Regions from separate parts of the Neisseria musculi genome, predicted to be linked through region 2. Evidence: predicted binding sites of a transcription regulator. Region 2 holds the regulator's gene; each other region holds the start of a gene.
The links. The regulator FNR, encoded in region 2, switches genes on or off when oxygen is low (the NO sensors DNR and NnrR bind a similar motif). The targets are predictions, from matches to a motif close to TTGATNNNNATCAA.
Positions count from the first base shown of each region.

Region 1: a site for FNR is predicted at 2,580-2,593, ahead of pflB (formate C-acetyltransferase). Genes of this name have one in related genera too.
Region 3: a site for FNR is predicted at 1,840-1,853, ahead of H7A79_RS07730 (formate/nitrite transporter family protein). Genes of this name have one in related genera too.

Region 1 covers NZ_CP060414.2:281,785-286,047, reverse strand. Annotated here, with positions in the region: gene pflB (formate C-acetyltransferase) at 179-2,464, opposite strand; gene H7A79_RS01320 (FAD-binding oxidoreductase) at 3,388-4,263, opposite strand, start outside.
Region 2 covers NZ_CP060414.2:2,492,239-2,496,501, forward strand. Annotated here, with positions in the region: gene H7A79_RS12870 (ArnT family glycosyltransferase) at 1-28, opposite strand, end outside; gene hemN (oxygen-independent coproporphyrinogen III oxidase) at 594-2,000, opposite strand; gene fnr (fumarate/nitrate reduction transcriptional regulator Fnr) at 2,164-2,898, shown strand; gene H7A79_RS12885 (CysB family HTH-type transcriptional regulator) at 3,006-3,956, opposite strand.
Region 3 covers NZ_CP060414.2:1,458,071-1,462,333, forward strand. Annotated here, with positions in the region: gene H7A79_RS07720 (carbohydrate kinase family protein) at 1-230, opposite strand, end outside; gene H7A79_RS07725 (sugar porter family MFS transporter) at 230-1,576, opposite strand; gene H7A79_RS07730 (formate/nitrite transporter family protein) at 2,053-2,835, shown strand; partial or broken gene H7A79_RS07735 (lipoprotein signal peptidase) at 2,863-2,995, opposite strand; gene ispF (2-C-methyl-D-erythritol 2,4-cyclodiphosphate synthase) at 3,098-3,577, shown strand; gene rpiA (ribose-5-phosphate isomerase RpiA) at 3,814-4,263, shown strand, end outside.

The DNA.
Region 1 (4,263 bases), 720 kb from region 2:
CAAAAATGCAGTTTGCACCGGTTTGGGCATAACGGCAATCTGCCGCCCGCCGCCATGTTTTATAAACATCTGTTCTGCTTTGATTAATGCTTTCAGACGGCCTTTGCTGAAAATTAAGGCCGTCTGAAAAAATGCCGGGTAAAATCACCCGGCATGGCGTTCACAAGCCCGCAAAGAACTACATATTGGCGGTGAAAGTGCGGGTAATCACGTCTTGCTGCTGCTCGCGGGTCAGCGAGTTGAAGCGCACGGCGTAGCCTGATACGCGGATGGTGAGCTGCGGGTATTTTTCCGGATGCTCCATCGCATCCAGCAGGGTTTCGCGGTTGAGTACGTTCACGTTCAGGTGTTGGCCGCCTTCTACCTCTCCTGCTTCGTGGTGGAAATAACCGTCCATCAGGCCTGCAAGGTTGCGTTCGCGGGATTGCTCGTCTTTACCCAATGCGCCCGGCACAATCGAGAAGGTATAGGAAATACCGTCTTTGGCGAACTCGAACGGCAGTTTGGCTACCGAGCTGAGCGAAGCCACCGCGCCGTTCACATCGCGGCCGTGCATGGGATTGGCGCCAGGACCGAAAGGTGCACCTGCGCGGCGGCCGTCGGGCGTGTTGCCGGTTTTTTTGCCGTAAACCACATTGGAAGTGATGGTGAGCACGGATTGGGTCGGAATCGCGTTGCGGTACATCGGGTGGGTGGCCACTTTGCGCATGAAGCGTTCCACCAAATCGCAGGCAATGTCATCGACACGGTCATCGTTGTTGCCGAACTGCGGGTATTCGCCTTCGATTTCAAAATCGACAGCAATGTTGTTTTCATCGCGCACGGGTTTGACTTTGGCGTATTTAATGGCGGAAAGCGAGTCGGCAGCTACCGACAAACCGGCAATACCGCAGGCCATGGTGCGTTTGATATCGCGGTCGTGCAGTGCCATCAGCGCGGCTTCATACGAGTATTTGTCGTGCATGTAGTGGATGATGTTCAGCGCGGTAACATATTGCGTGGCCAGCCAATCCATAAAGCTGTCCATTCTCGTCATCACAGTGTCGAAATCCAGCACTTCATCTAGAATCGGCTCTGTTTTGGGGCCGACCTGCTCTTTAGATTTTTCGTCCACACCGCCGTTGATTGCGTATAACAGGGTTTTGGCCAAATTGGCGCGTGCACCGAAAAACTGCATATGCTTGCCGACCACCATCGGGCTCACGCAGCAGGCAATCGCATAATCATCGCTGTTGAAATCGGGGCGCATCAAATCATCGTTTTCGTATTGGATAGACGAAGTGTCGATGGATACTTTGGCGCAGAAATGCTTGAAGCCCTCGGGCAGCTGTTCCGACCACAACACAGTAATGTTCGGCTCGGGCGAGGGGCCCATGTTATACAGGGTGTGCAGGAAACGGAAGCTGTTTTTGGTTACCAGCGTGCGGCCGTCCAAGCCCATACCGCCGATGGATTCGGTGGCCCAAATCGGGTCGCCGGAAAACAATTGGTCGTATTCGGGCGTGCGCAAAAAGCGCACCATGCGCAGTTTCATCACCAAATGATCGATCAATTCCTGCGCTTCGACTTCGGTTAATGTGCCGTTTTGCAAGTCGCGTTCGATGAAGATATCCAAAAAAGTTGCCACACGGCCAAACGACATGGCGGCGCCGTTTTGCGATTTCACCGCAGCCAGGTAGGCAAAATACGTCCACTGCACGGCCTCACGGGCGTTTTTAGCGGGGCCGGAAATATCGAAGCCGTAGCCGGCGGCCATTTCTTTCATTTGACCCAAGGCTTTATATTGGTCATTGATTTCTTCGCGGCGGCGGATAACTTCTTCCAAATTTTTACCGGCTTCCAAATCGGGTTGCAGCGAATCGAACTGCGCTACTTTGTCGGTCATCAAGCGGTCGATGCCATACAATGCCACGCGGCGGTAATCGCCGATGATGCGGCCCCGGCCGTAAGCATCGGGCAGGCCGGTCAGCACGCCTGATTTGCGGCAGCGGCGGATATCGGGGGTATAAACGTCAAACACACCCTGATTGTGTGTTTTGCGGTATTTGGTGAAAACTTCGGTTACCGCAGGATTAAGCTCCACGCGGTAAATATTGCAGGAATCCTGCACCATTTTCAAACCGCCGAAAGGCATGATAGAGCGCTTTAACGGCTCATCGGTTTGCAAACCCACCACGGTTTCCAACGCTTTATCAATATAGCCCGGCTGGTGGCTGGTGATGCCGGAAACCACTTGGGCATCGATTTTGTAAGGCTCATGGGTACGGTTTTCCACCTTGATACCCTCCATCACTTCTGCCCACAATTTGGTGGTGGCTTCGGTGGCAGGTGCTAAAAAATCGGCATTACCTTCATAAGGCGTGTAGTTTTTTTGAATAAAATCACGTACATTAATACTGTTTTCCCACTCGCCGGCTTTAAAACCGGCCCAAGCAGCGGGGCGTTCCTGTGCGGTGGAAGCCATTTTAAAACTCCTTATTTTTCAAACGATAAGAAAAAGAATACGGTATCTGAGCAGTTGAAGCATAGCACTTATTTGCAGCAGCCGCGTTACGATTTAGTTGAAATAAAATTACTTTTTGATATAAATCAGGTAATAAAATGTAGTCAAACCCGGCCTCTTCCAGAGCACTATTATCTTCTTTCAAACAGGCGTAAAATTATTTGATTTTGCCGAAAACAGGCCGTCTGAACACTTTTTCAGACGGCCTGTTGCATGGCCGGCCAAGACAACTGAATCTTTCACCGCCATACCATTATAGTGAGCCCGCTTGATTTCTGTTGCGGTATTGCTGAGTCTCAGCCAAAAAAGCAAAGAGAACGGTTTGGCAAGGCTGCTGAAGCGGCAACGGAGCCGACCCCATGTTGTCTTACCCTGTCTGCGGCTTGCTTCCTGCTGCCGAAAACGAAGGGACGCCCTATTCCGATAAAACGGCGGGTGCCAATCTGCCTGCCGCCTAGGATCATACCCACACTTTATTACAATTCTCTAACAACCCCGACCCGTATCAAAACAGCCCCCAGGGCGGCAGCGGATTCTGCAACACGACAACATACAGCCTCGTCTGCACGGCTTAGCCGCACTCTATATCGATGTGCCGACAGCCTTCCCCCACGCCAAAAACCCCTTGTTAAAACTATCTAACAGCAAAAGCCTCTGCCGTCCAGGCCGGGGCTTTTGCAAAAATACCCTTAAAATGCCGTCTGAAACGCTTAAGTCCCGTCATTCCCGCGCAGGCGGGAATCCGGTCGTTGTTTGTCAGTTATTGAAATAAAGTAATTGATGGTTTTAAGGCCGGCGTCCTGCCAGCGCGGGAATGGCGGTAGCGGAATCTTTCAGACGGCCCAAATGAATCTTGCAAAAGTATCAGGCCGTCTGAAACAAAATTACGGCAACAGTTTCCCCGGATTCATAATATTGTGCGGATCAAGCTCCGCTTTCACCGCCCGCATCAGCGCGATTTCCGCCGCGCTGCGCACGCTCGGCAGCCATTGTTTTTTCACCATACCGATACCGTGCTCCGCCGCCACCGTGCCGCCGCAGGCCAGCACGTTTTCATACACCACAGTATTCACCGCGTCTTCATATTCATACACACCGTTGTCCGACACGCCGGGCAGGAAGGTATTGTAATGCAGGCTGCCGTCGCCCAAATGGCCGAATACCACAATCTTGATGCCCGGGAAAGCCGTCTGAAGCGCACTTTCACAACCGGCCACAAACTCTGCCGCCCGCGCAATCGGCACGGCGATGTCGTGTTTGATGCTCGCACCCAAATTGCGCTGCGCTGCCGAAATATTTTCCCGAAGCGTCCACAAGACCCGGCGCTCGGTTTCGGACTGCGCCGCTACAGCATTGCCAAAACCGTGTGCCAACAAAAGCTCTGCCAGCTCTTCGCCCAAACTGCCGCTTTCCATCGAATCGGCCAACTCCAGCAAAATATGCCACGATGCGTCTACCGGCTTGCCGATACGGCTGAAATCGGACGACAACGCCAAGGCAAAACGGCCGGCCAGTTCGAAACTGCACAACCGTTCGGCAAAAACACCCTGCACCAACGTGAGCAACGCCACCGCTTGCTCTATCGAATCCACGCCTACCCACACGGTTTCAACGGTTTTCGGCAACGCAAACAGTTTCAGCACCGCCCCCGTTACCACACCCAATGTGCCCTCGCTGCCGATAAACAAATGCCGCAAATCATAGCCGGTGGTATTTTTATGCAACGGATGCAAATGCTGCACCAACTCTCCGTTTGGCAA
Region 2 (4,263 bases):
GGGATTCGGGCGGGGTGTAGGTCAGCATGGGGCGGCAGATGGAGAGTGAAACGGTTTAAGTGTAGCAAATAATTAACGGCACGGGATAGTGAGCCGTTGCAGGGATAAGGTTTGTCGTGCCTGTCATTTCCGGCGCGGGGTGCAGCAATACCGTAATGGAAACGGGGGCGGGTTCACCATGACGGCATGGTGGCAGGAGCGGCAGTTTGTGCTGCTTGCGGGCTATGAAAGGCCGGAATTTTGCAAAAATAAGCCGGCCGGCTTAAATAACGGCAGCGTTGGTTTGCTTTGCGGCGCAGCCTGCAGCTTATCGCGTTGTGCTTGATTTTATTGGATTGGCTTGTAACTTAGGCCGTCTGAAAAAAACAGCGGTCTGTATCGGATTGGGGGAGATATTGCGCAGAACCGGAAAACGGTATCCGCACAATATGCAGCGCCGGCACCGCACATTGAAACCTTATTGGGCAAGGTGCAGGCAATATCCGCGCCACGCGATGCGGCAGTGGACACAGGGAGCGGGCAAACACGGGTTTCAGACGGCCCCGGCTTTATTGGCAAACCCACCTCGGTTCAACTTTGCCTGCGACACGCTGCTAAACCGTTTTGGAATATTGCGCCGTGGTTTCTTTATGGCGCAAGTGGTAGTCGAACACCATGGCAATGTTGCGGATTAAGAACCGTCCTTTGGGCGTAATCTGCAGGCCGTGCGGTTTGACTGCCAGCAGGCCGAGTTCGGCCAACTGCCGCAAATCTGCCAGCTCGGTTTGGAAATAATGGGCAAACGAGATGCCGAACATATGTTCATACACTCGGAAATCTAAGGTGAAACGGCACATCAGATCTTGAATGATGTTGCGCCGCAATAAGTCGTCCTGGTTGAGGCGGTAGCCGCGCATCACGGGCAGGCGGCCGGCATCGATGGCGGCATAGTAAGCATCGATATCGCGCTCGTTCTGCACATAAGTGTTGGCGGTTTTGCCGATAGAGGATACACCCAGGGCAATCAGATCGCAGTCGGCATAAGTGGAATAACCCTGGAAATTGCGTTGCAGACGGCCTTCTTTCAAGGCGCGTGAAAGCTCGTCGCCGGGCTTGGCGAAATGATCCATGCCGATAAACACATAACCGCGTGCGGTGAGTGTTTGTACGGCGTATTGCAGAATATCGAGTTTTTCTTCGCTGCCGGGCACGGCTTCGGTGTCGATGCGGCGCTGCGGCTTGAAAATATGCGGCAGATGGGCATAGTGGTAGAGCGCCAGGCGGTCGGGGTCGAGCGAAAGCACGGTTTCGAGAGTGGGCTTGATGCTTTCGATAGACTGGTGCGGCAGGCCGTAAATCAAATCCACGCTTACTGATTTGAAGCCCGCTTCGCGTGCAGCATCGACCACTTCGCGTGTTTCTTCAACGGTTTGCACGCGGTTGACCGCTTGTTGCACTTTAGGGTCGAAATCCTGAATGCCCACACTCATGCGGTTGAAGCCCAAGCGGCCCAAATGCAGTACGGTTTCACGGCTGACTTTGCGCGGGTCGATTTCTATCGAATATTCCCCGCCGGGAACCAAGTCGAAATAACGCCGTATCATCGCAAAAACGCGCTCCAACTGGCCGTCGCTCAAAAACGTGGGCGTGCCTCCGCCGAAGTGCAGTTGGGCCAGCTGGTGGCGGCCGTTCAGATGCGGGGCGAGCAGCGCCATCTCTTTTTCGAGATATTCGATATAGGCATCGGCGCGGGATTTGTCTTTCGTGATGATTTTGTTGCAGCCGCAGTAATAGCAGATGGTGTTGCAGAAAGGAATGTGGATATAAAGCGACAAGGGCTTGTTTAAGGCCCCTGCGTTTCGCGCCTCAAGCGATTTTATATAATCGGTTTCGCTAAAGCTGCCGTGAAAGCGGTCGGCAGTTGGATAGGAAGTGTAGCGGGGGCCGCTGGAAGGCAGCGAGGCAATCAGCCTGCGGTCGAATTCGGTTTCGGTGTGGTTATGTATATTTATAATTTTCATTAAATGGTTTTCTTGATTCGGGGGTAGATAGGCAAATCAAAGGTAGTTTGATAGAATATCCGCACTATCATAAACAAGCCTTGACCGGAGTCAATAGTCCTTAAGTCGCGGCTCTACTATATAAATGATAAATGGAAGTTGCTTAGAAGAAAAGGTGCCTGCCATGCCTGCACACACTGCCCAGCATCAGATGAAAACGCTGTGTTCAACATGTTCCTTGCGCGAACTGTGCCTGCCTGTTGGGTTGATGCCGACCGAATTTGCCCAGTTGGATACCGTTATCCGCCAAAGCCGCCGTTTGAAAAAAGGCGAATATCTCTTTCGCGCAGGCGAGCCTTTTGCTTCTTTGTTTGCCATTCGTACAGGCTTTTTCAAAACCACTATCGCCAGTCAGGACGGGCGCGACCAGGTAACCGGTTTTTTTATGTCGGGCGAGCTGATCGGCATGGACGGCATCTGTACGCAGACCCACAGTTGCGATGCCGTGGCGTTGGAAGACAGCGAGGTGTGCGAGCTTCCGTTTCTGCATATGGAAGAATTGGGGCAGAATATTCCCAGCCTTCAAAACCATTTTTTCCGCTTGATGAGCCGGGAAATCGTGCGTGACCAGGGGGTGATGCTGCTGTTGGGAAATATGCGCGCCGAAGAGCGGTTGGCGGCTTTTTTGCTCAATCTCTCCGGTCGTCTGTATGCCCGCGGTTTTGCTGCCAATGACTTCATTTTGCGGATGTCGCGCGAAGAAATCGGCAGTTATTTGGGGCTGAAGCTGGAAACCGTCAGCCGCACCCTGTCGAAATTTCATCACGAAGGGCTGATTTTGGTCGAACACAAACACATTAAAATCTTACAGCCGCAAGTGCTGAAGAAAATGGTTTCCGGTTGCGAGCATGCCGTATAGGCATTTGAAATCAACCATTAACAGAAAGCAGGCCGTCTGAAAAATGCTGTTTCAGACGGCCTTTGCCTTTCAATATGTTCAATCAAGTCAATATGTTCAATCAAGATTCAGATGGAAAAATCTTCTTCAATCGGCGCGTATAATATTTTATCTATCTGCATACGGGTTAGTTTGGGGGAGAACAAATTAATGAATTCATAGGTATAGCCGCGCAGATAAGTATCAGGCCGCAGCGCGATGTAGGTGTGGGAAGGCTCGAACAAGTGCGATGCATCGATTAGGTGCAAATCCCCGTCTGTTTTACCGTCATAAGCCATTTTTGCCATTAAGCCTACGCCCAAGCCCAGCCGTACATAGGTTTTCAACACATCTGTATCGGCCGAAGATAAAGCCACAGCGGGCAAATCCAGCCGGGCCTTTTGGAATGCACGGGCGATATTGTTGTTGTGGTTAAGGGCAAATTCATAAGTTACCAGCGGAAAAGCTGCCAAATCTTCAATTGTCAGCGGATGGCGGCAGTCCAAGAGCGGGTGGCCGTCCGGTACGATTGCCGCATATGTCCATGTTTCGCAGGACAGTTTTCTCAATTCGCCGCTTTCCTCCGATGTTTCGGTGGCAATGGCAAAGTCGGCGTTGCCGCTTAGCACCATTTGGGCAAGTGTATCAGGGCTGCCCTGCTTGATGGTCAGGCGCACTTTGGGGTAACGCTGCACAAATTCAGCCACAATGGCAGGCAACGCATAGCGTGCCTGCGTGTGGGTGGTGGCGATGGTCAGCGGGCCGCTGTCGTGTCCGGTAAACTCACTGCCGATATTTTTAATATTCTGCACATCGTGCAAAATCCGCTCGGACAGTTCCAAAACCACTTTGCCGGGCTGGGAAACCGAAACTACGCGCTTACCGCTGCGGATAAAAATCTGTATTCCCAATTCTTCTTCCAGCAGTCTGATTTGCTTGGAAATGCCGGGTTGCGATGTAAACAGAGCCTCGGCAGCTTCAGACACATTCAGATTGTGGCGGTAAACTTCGAGTGCGTAGCGTAATTGCTGTAATTTCATCTTAAAAAAGCCAAGAAAAACCAAGCGGCGGAGCTTGTGGATTCTGTACGACAAAGGGCTGCCAATTTAGCACATTTTGGCAAAATCTGCCCGGTTGCCCCACTGAAGGGCTTAAAGTTTTTGTTTTTTAATAAACAATCTTTTATTGATATTGAACAGTCATGAGTGCAGAGTGGTGCTGATTGTTGTTTATGTGCAACGGGATTGGCGTATAAATGTTGTTTTGCTTGCCAATGAATGACACGGGCTTGATTTTTCGGCATGATTTAGAAATGGGAAGCGGGTCTTTGCCGTTGTGCGCGGGCAG
Region 3 (4,263 bases), 1.0 Mb from region 2:
AAGCTGGTGGCTTGGTCTTTGCACACTTGCAGCAAATCGGTATTCACGTTTTTGCTTTCAATCTGGCGCAAAAGCTCTTCGCCGTCTGCATCATCGCCCCGGCTGCTGATCATGGCAGTGTCGGCACCGAGCGAGCACAGGCGGACCAAGACATTAAGCGGCGCGCCGCCGAGTACTTTCCCGCTGGGAAAGTCGTCCCACAATACTTCGCCGAAACTGGTTACTTTCATCATGAATCTTCCTTGATTAACGATTTAGACAATTCCTCCAGCGGCACGCCTTTTGTTTCGGGCATCAGAAAGATAACGAACAAAAGCTGCAATACCATCATGCCGGTGAAAATCATAAATACGGCGCCGGCACCGATGGTGCCGAATAAAAACGGAATCATGGCCGGAATGGCTGCCGCCAGCACCCAGTGGGTAGAGCTGCCGAGCGACTGGCCTTGCGCGCGCAGGTGGTTGGGAAAGATTTCCGAAATAAACACCCAAATCACGGCACCTTGGCCGACAGCATGGGCGGCAATAAACAGGAAAAACAACAAAGGAACAATCTGCCCGCTCCAATTTTGCGAAAATGCCAAAGAAATCAACCCGAGCGAAATAATATAGCCGAAAGAGCAGATATACATTAAAGTGCGGCGGCCGAGTTTGTCGATCAACACCAAGCCGGTCAAGGTGAATACCAAATTAACCAAGCCTACGCCCACGCTGTTGAGCAGGGCGGCATTTTTCCCCAAACCCGCAATTTCAAAGATGCGCGGCGCGTAATACAGAAAAGCGTTAATGCCTGAAAATTGGTTGAAAAAGGCAATCAGAAAAGCCAGCAGAACGATAAAGCGGTATTTAGGCTGCCAAATGCTTTCGCTGCCGTGTGCGGCATCTTCCCTGCCCGCTTCGATCACACTGTCGATATCACGCCCGGGGTCGATTTTTTGCAGCACTTCGCGGGCTTCGCTGAAGCGGCCCTTCATCATCAGCCAGCGCGGCGACATCGGAACGGTACAGACCATTAAGGTGTAAATCAGAGCCGGCAGGGCTTCGATGCCGACCATCCAGCGCCATGCCGTGTCGCCCAACCCCATCTTGGCAAAGGCATAGTTGGATAAAAATGCCGCTAAAATGCCGAATACAATGTTGAATTGATACATGGCCACCAAGCGGCCGCGTTTGTCGGCAGGAGCAATTTCAGACACATAGGCGGGGGCGGCGATGGTGGAGGCACCGACACCCAAACCGCCGATAAAGCGGAAGAAGGCAAATGACCACGGGTCGGAAACCAATGCCGAGCCGATTGCGGATACGGTGTAGAGTATGCCGATAATAATCAAGGTTTTTTTCCGGCCCAGCGCATTGCTGGGCCAGCCGCCGAACAGAGCCCCGATTACCGTGCCCCACAGGGCGGAGGCCATCACCACATTGCCGTGAAAGAGGGAAGCACTGCCGAACAAGGTGTAATGCCCCCACATTTCGGAAAGGGATTTTTCGGCACCCGAAATCACAACGGTGTCGAAACCGAACAGAAAACCTGCCAGCGCCACCGTAACCGACCAAAAAAGAAGTTTGGATTGGCTCATAAAGCGTCCTTTTCTTTTGAAAATTAAAAGAATTGCCTCTGACAAAAGCTGCCTGAAGGAGCCGGCAGCCAATGAAAGCGTTTCCGAGCCGGATAAGGGGCGGCAACGCCTTGTTAAACTTCTGTTTTTCCGGTAAGTGGTTCGGCACAGGCCTGTGTGTAATATTATTATGCTTGATGTAATAAAACACAAAAAACACTGTGGCTATTATGTTTTAAAATTCTGTGGCGGACAAGCGTGCAAAGAGAACTTGTGCTTGAAGTTTGATTCACGGCAAAGCTCTGCAAAAAACCGTCATAACACAATAAGGCTGCGCATTAAGGCTTTGTTTTGCAATATGGTGCAAACATTTGCCGCGCCAAAGCATGGCGGCAGGCTAAATGTAATTAACTTACAAAATGGGTGAGCTATATCAATGAGGCCGTCTGAAACATTGCTATAATAACGTTGTTTAATTACTCGTTTCAGGTAGCAATATGAGCGATTTGTATCCGGAGCAGATTCTGCAGGCAACGGTTGAAAAAGGCGTAGCGAAGGCAAAAGGGCGTGCTTTCACTTTAAGCATTTTGGGCTTTTTGGGCGGCATGTATATTTCGCTGGGCTATCTGGCCTATATCCGCGTGGTGGGCGGGATGCCGCACGATTGGGGCAGTTTGGCAGTGTTTGTCGGCGCGGCGGTGTTCCCCATCGGGCTGGTGTGCATTCTGATAGGCGGCGGTGAACTGATCACCGGCAATATGATGGTGGTGCCGGTGGCGTGGCTGGCGAAGCGGATTTCTCTGGCGCAATGGGGGCGGAACTGGCTGATTGTTACGCTGGCCAACCTTGCGGGCGCTTTTTTTGTCGCATGGTTTTTCGGCCATTATGTCGGTTTGACCGAAGGCGGAGTGTTGGAAAAAACCATTTCGGCGGCCGAGAGCAAAGTGGCTGCAGATTTCGGCCGCGCGCTGGTGTCAGGCATAGGCTGCAACTGGATGGTGTGTATGGGCGTTTGGCTTTGCTACGGTGCGCACAGCTTTTCAGGCAAGATTCTGGGCATTTGGTTTCCGGTGATGATTTTTGTGTTAGTGGGCTTTCAGCACGTGGTGGCCAATATGTTTGTGATTCCCGCCGCGATTTGGGCGGGTGCCGATATTTCATGGGTGCAGTTCGGCTGGAACATGGTGTCGGTGTATTTGGGCAATGCTATCGGCGGTGCGGTGTTTGTGGGGGCGGTGTATTTCTACGCCTACCGCAGCAAGCTCGGTTTGAAGGCTTGAGCCCGTTTTAGAGGCCGTCTGAAACTTTCAGACGGCCTGCGGCCTTTGTAAACACACCAAATGCGGATGCAGTTCAAGGCGCAGCAGCGCAGGCATATCAGATAGACAGGCAAAGATAGGCAAACGGGCGGGCAGCACACAACGCAGAAATACGCCGCAAATGGTGTTTTTACCAAAGTTCCAGCCTTGTTTTGTGTACAATAACGGCTTTACCGTTTAACCGTTTTCAGGCCGTCTGAAAACAAAAAAAGGATTGATTGATATGAATATCCGCATCGGACAGGGGTATGATGTCCACCAACTGACCGAAGGCCGCAAGCTGATTCTCGGCGGCGTGGCCATTCCGTTTGAAAAAGGGCTGCTCGGCCATTCGGATGCCGATGCGCTGCTGCACGCCGTTACCGATGCGCTGTTGGGCGCGGCGGGTTTGGGCGATATAGGCAGCCATTTTCCCGATACCGCCGCCGAGTTTGAAAATGCCGACAGCCGCGTGCTGCTGCGCGCAGCCTATCAAAGCGTGCAGGCGGCAGGCTGGCGGGTGGTGAATGTGGACAGCACCATTATCGCCCAGCAACCCAAGCTCGCCCCGCATATTCCTGCCATGCGCGCCAATCTCGCCGCCGATTTGGGTTTGGACGAAACAGCAGTAAATATCAAAGGCAAAACCAACGAAAAACTGGGCTATCTGGGCAGGCAGGAAGGCATAGCAGCGCAGGCCGCCGTGTTGTTGCAGGCCGTCTGAAAAAGCGGATACTGCGCGGTTGGGTAAAAACTGTTACCATGTTTGCAGACAGCAAACCAAAATCAAAACGGTATCAAGCGCAGAAGCCTCAGGGCAGCAACATCGTACGGAGCCGGTTCTGCCGCCGTTTCAGCGGCTTGCAAAGCCGTTTTCTTTGCACCGGGGCAGTGCCGTATCGTTTTTATTTTGGCTTATATAATGTTCAACCCGTTTCATTTCTGATGGAGAGAAACAGCATGGCATCACAAGACGAACTCAAACGCATGGCTGCCGAAAAAGCCGTAGAGCTTGTAAACGAAAACGAATATATCGGCATCGGCACCGGCACCACCGTTAATCTGTTTATCGAAGCGTTGGCAAAAAGCGGCAAAAAAATCAAAGGCGCCGTTTCCACCTCGAAAGGCACTTCGGAGATGCTGGCGCGTTACGAAATCCCCGAGGTGCAGATGAACGAAGTGTCGCACCTGTCGCTTTATATTGACGGCGCCGATGAGGTGAACCACTCGCTGCAAATGATTAAAGGCGGCGGCGGAGCGCATCTCAACGAAAAAATCGTGGCCAGCATTGCCGACAAATTCGTGTGTATTGCCGATGAAAGCAAATACGTTTCGCGTTTGGGCAAATTTCCGCTGCCGGTGGAAGTGATTCCGATGGCGCGTTCCATGGTTTCACGCAAATTGGTGGCT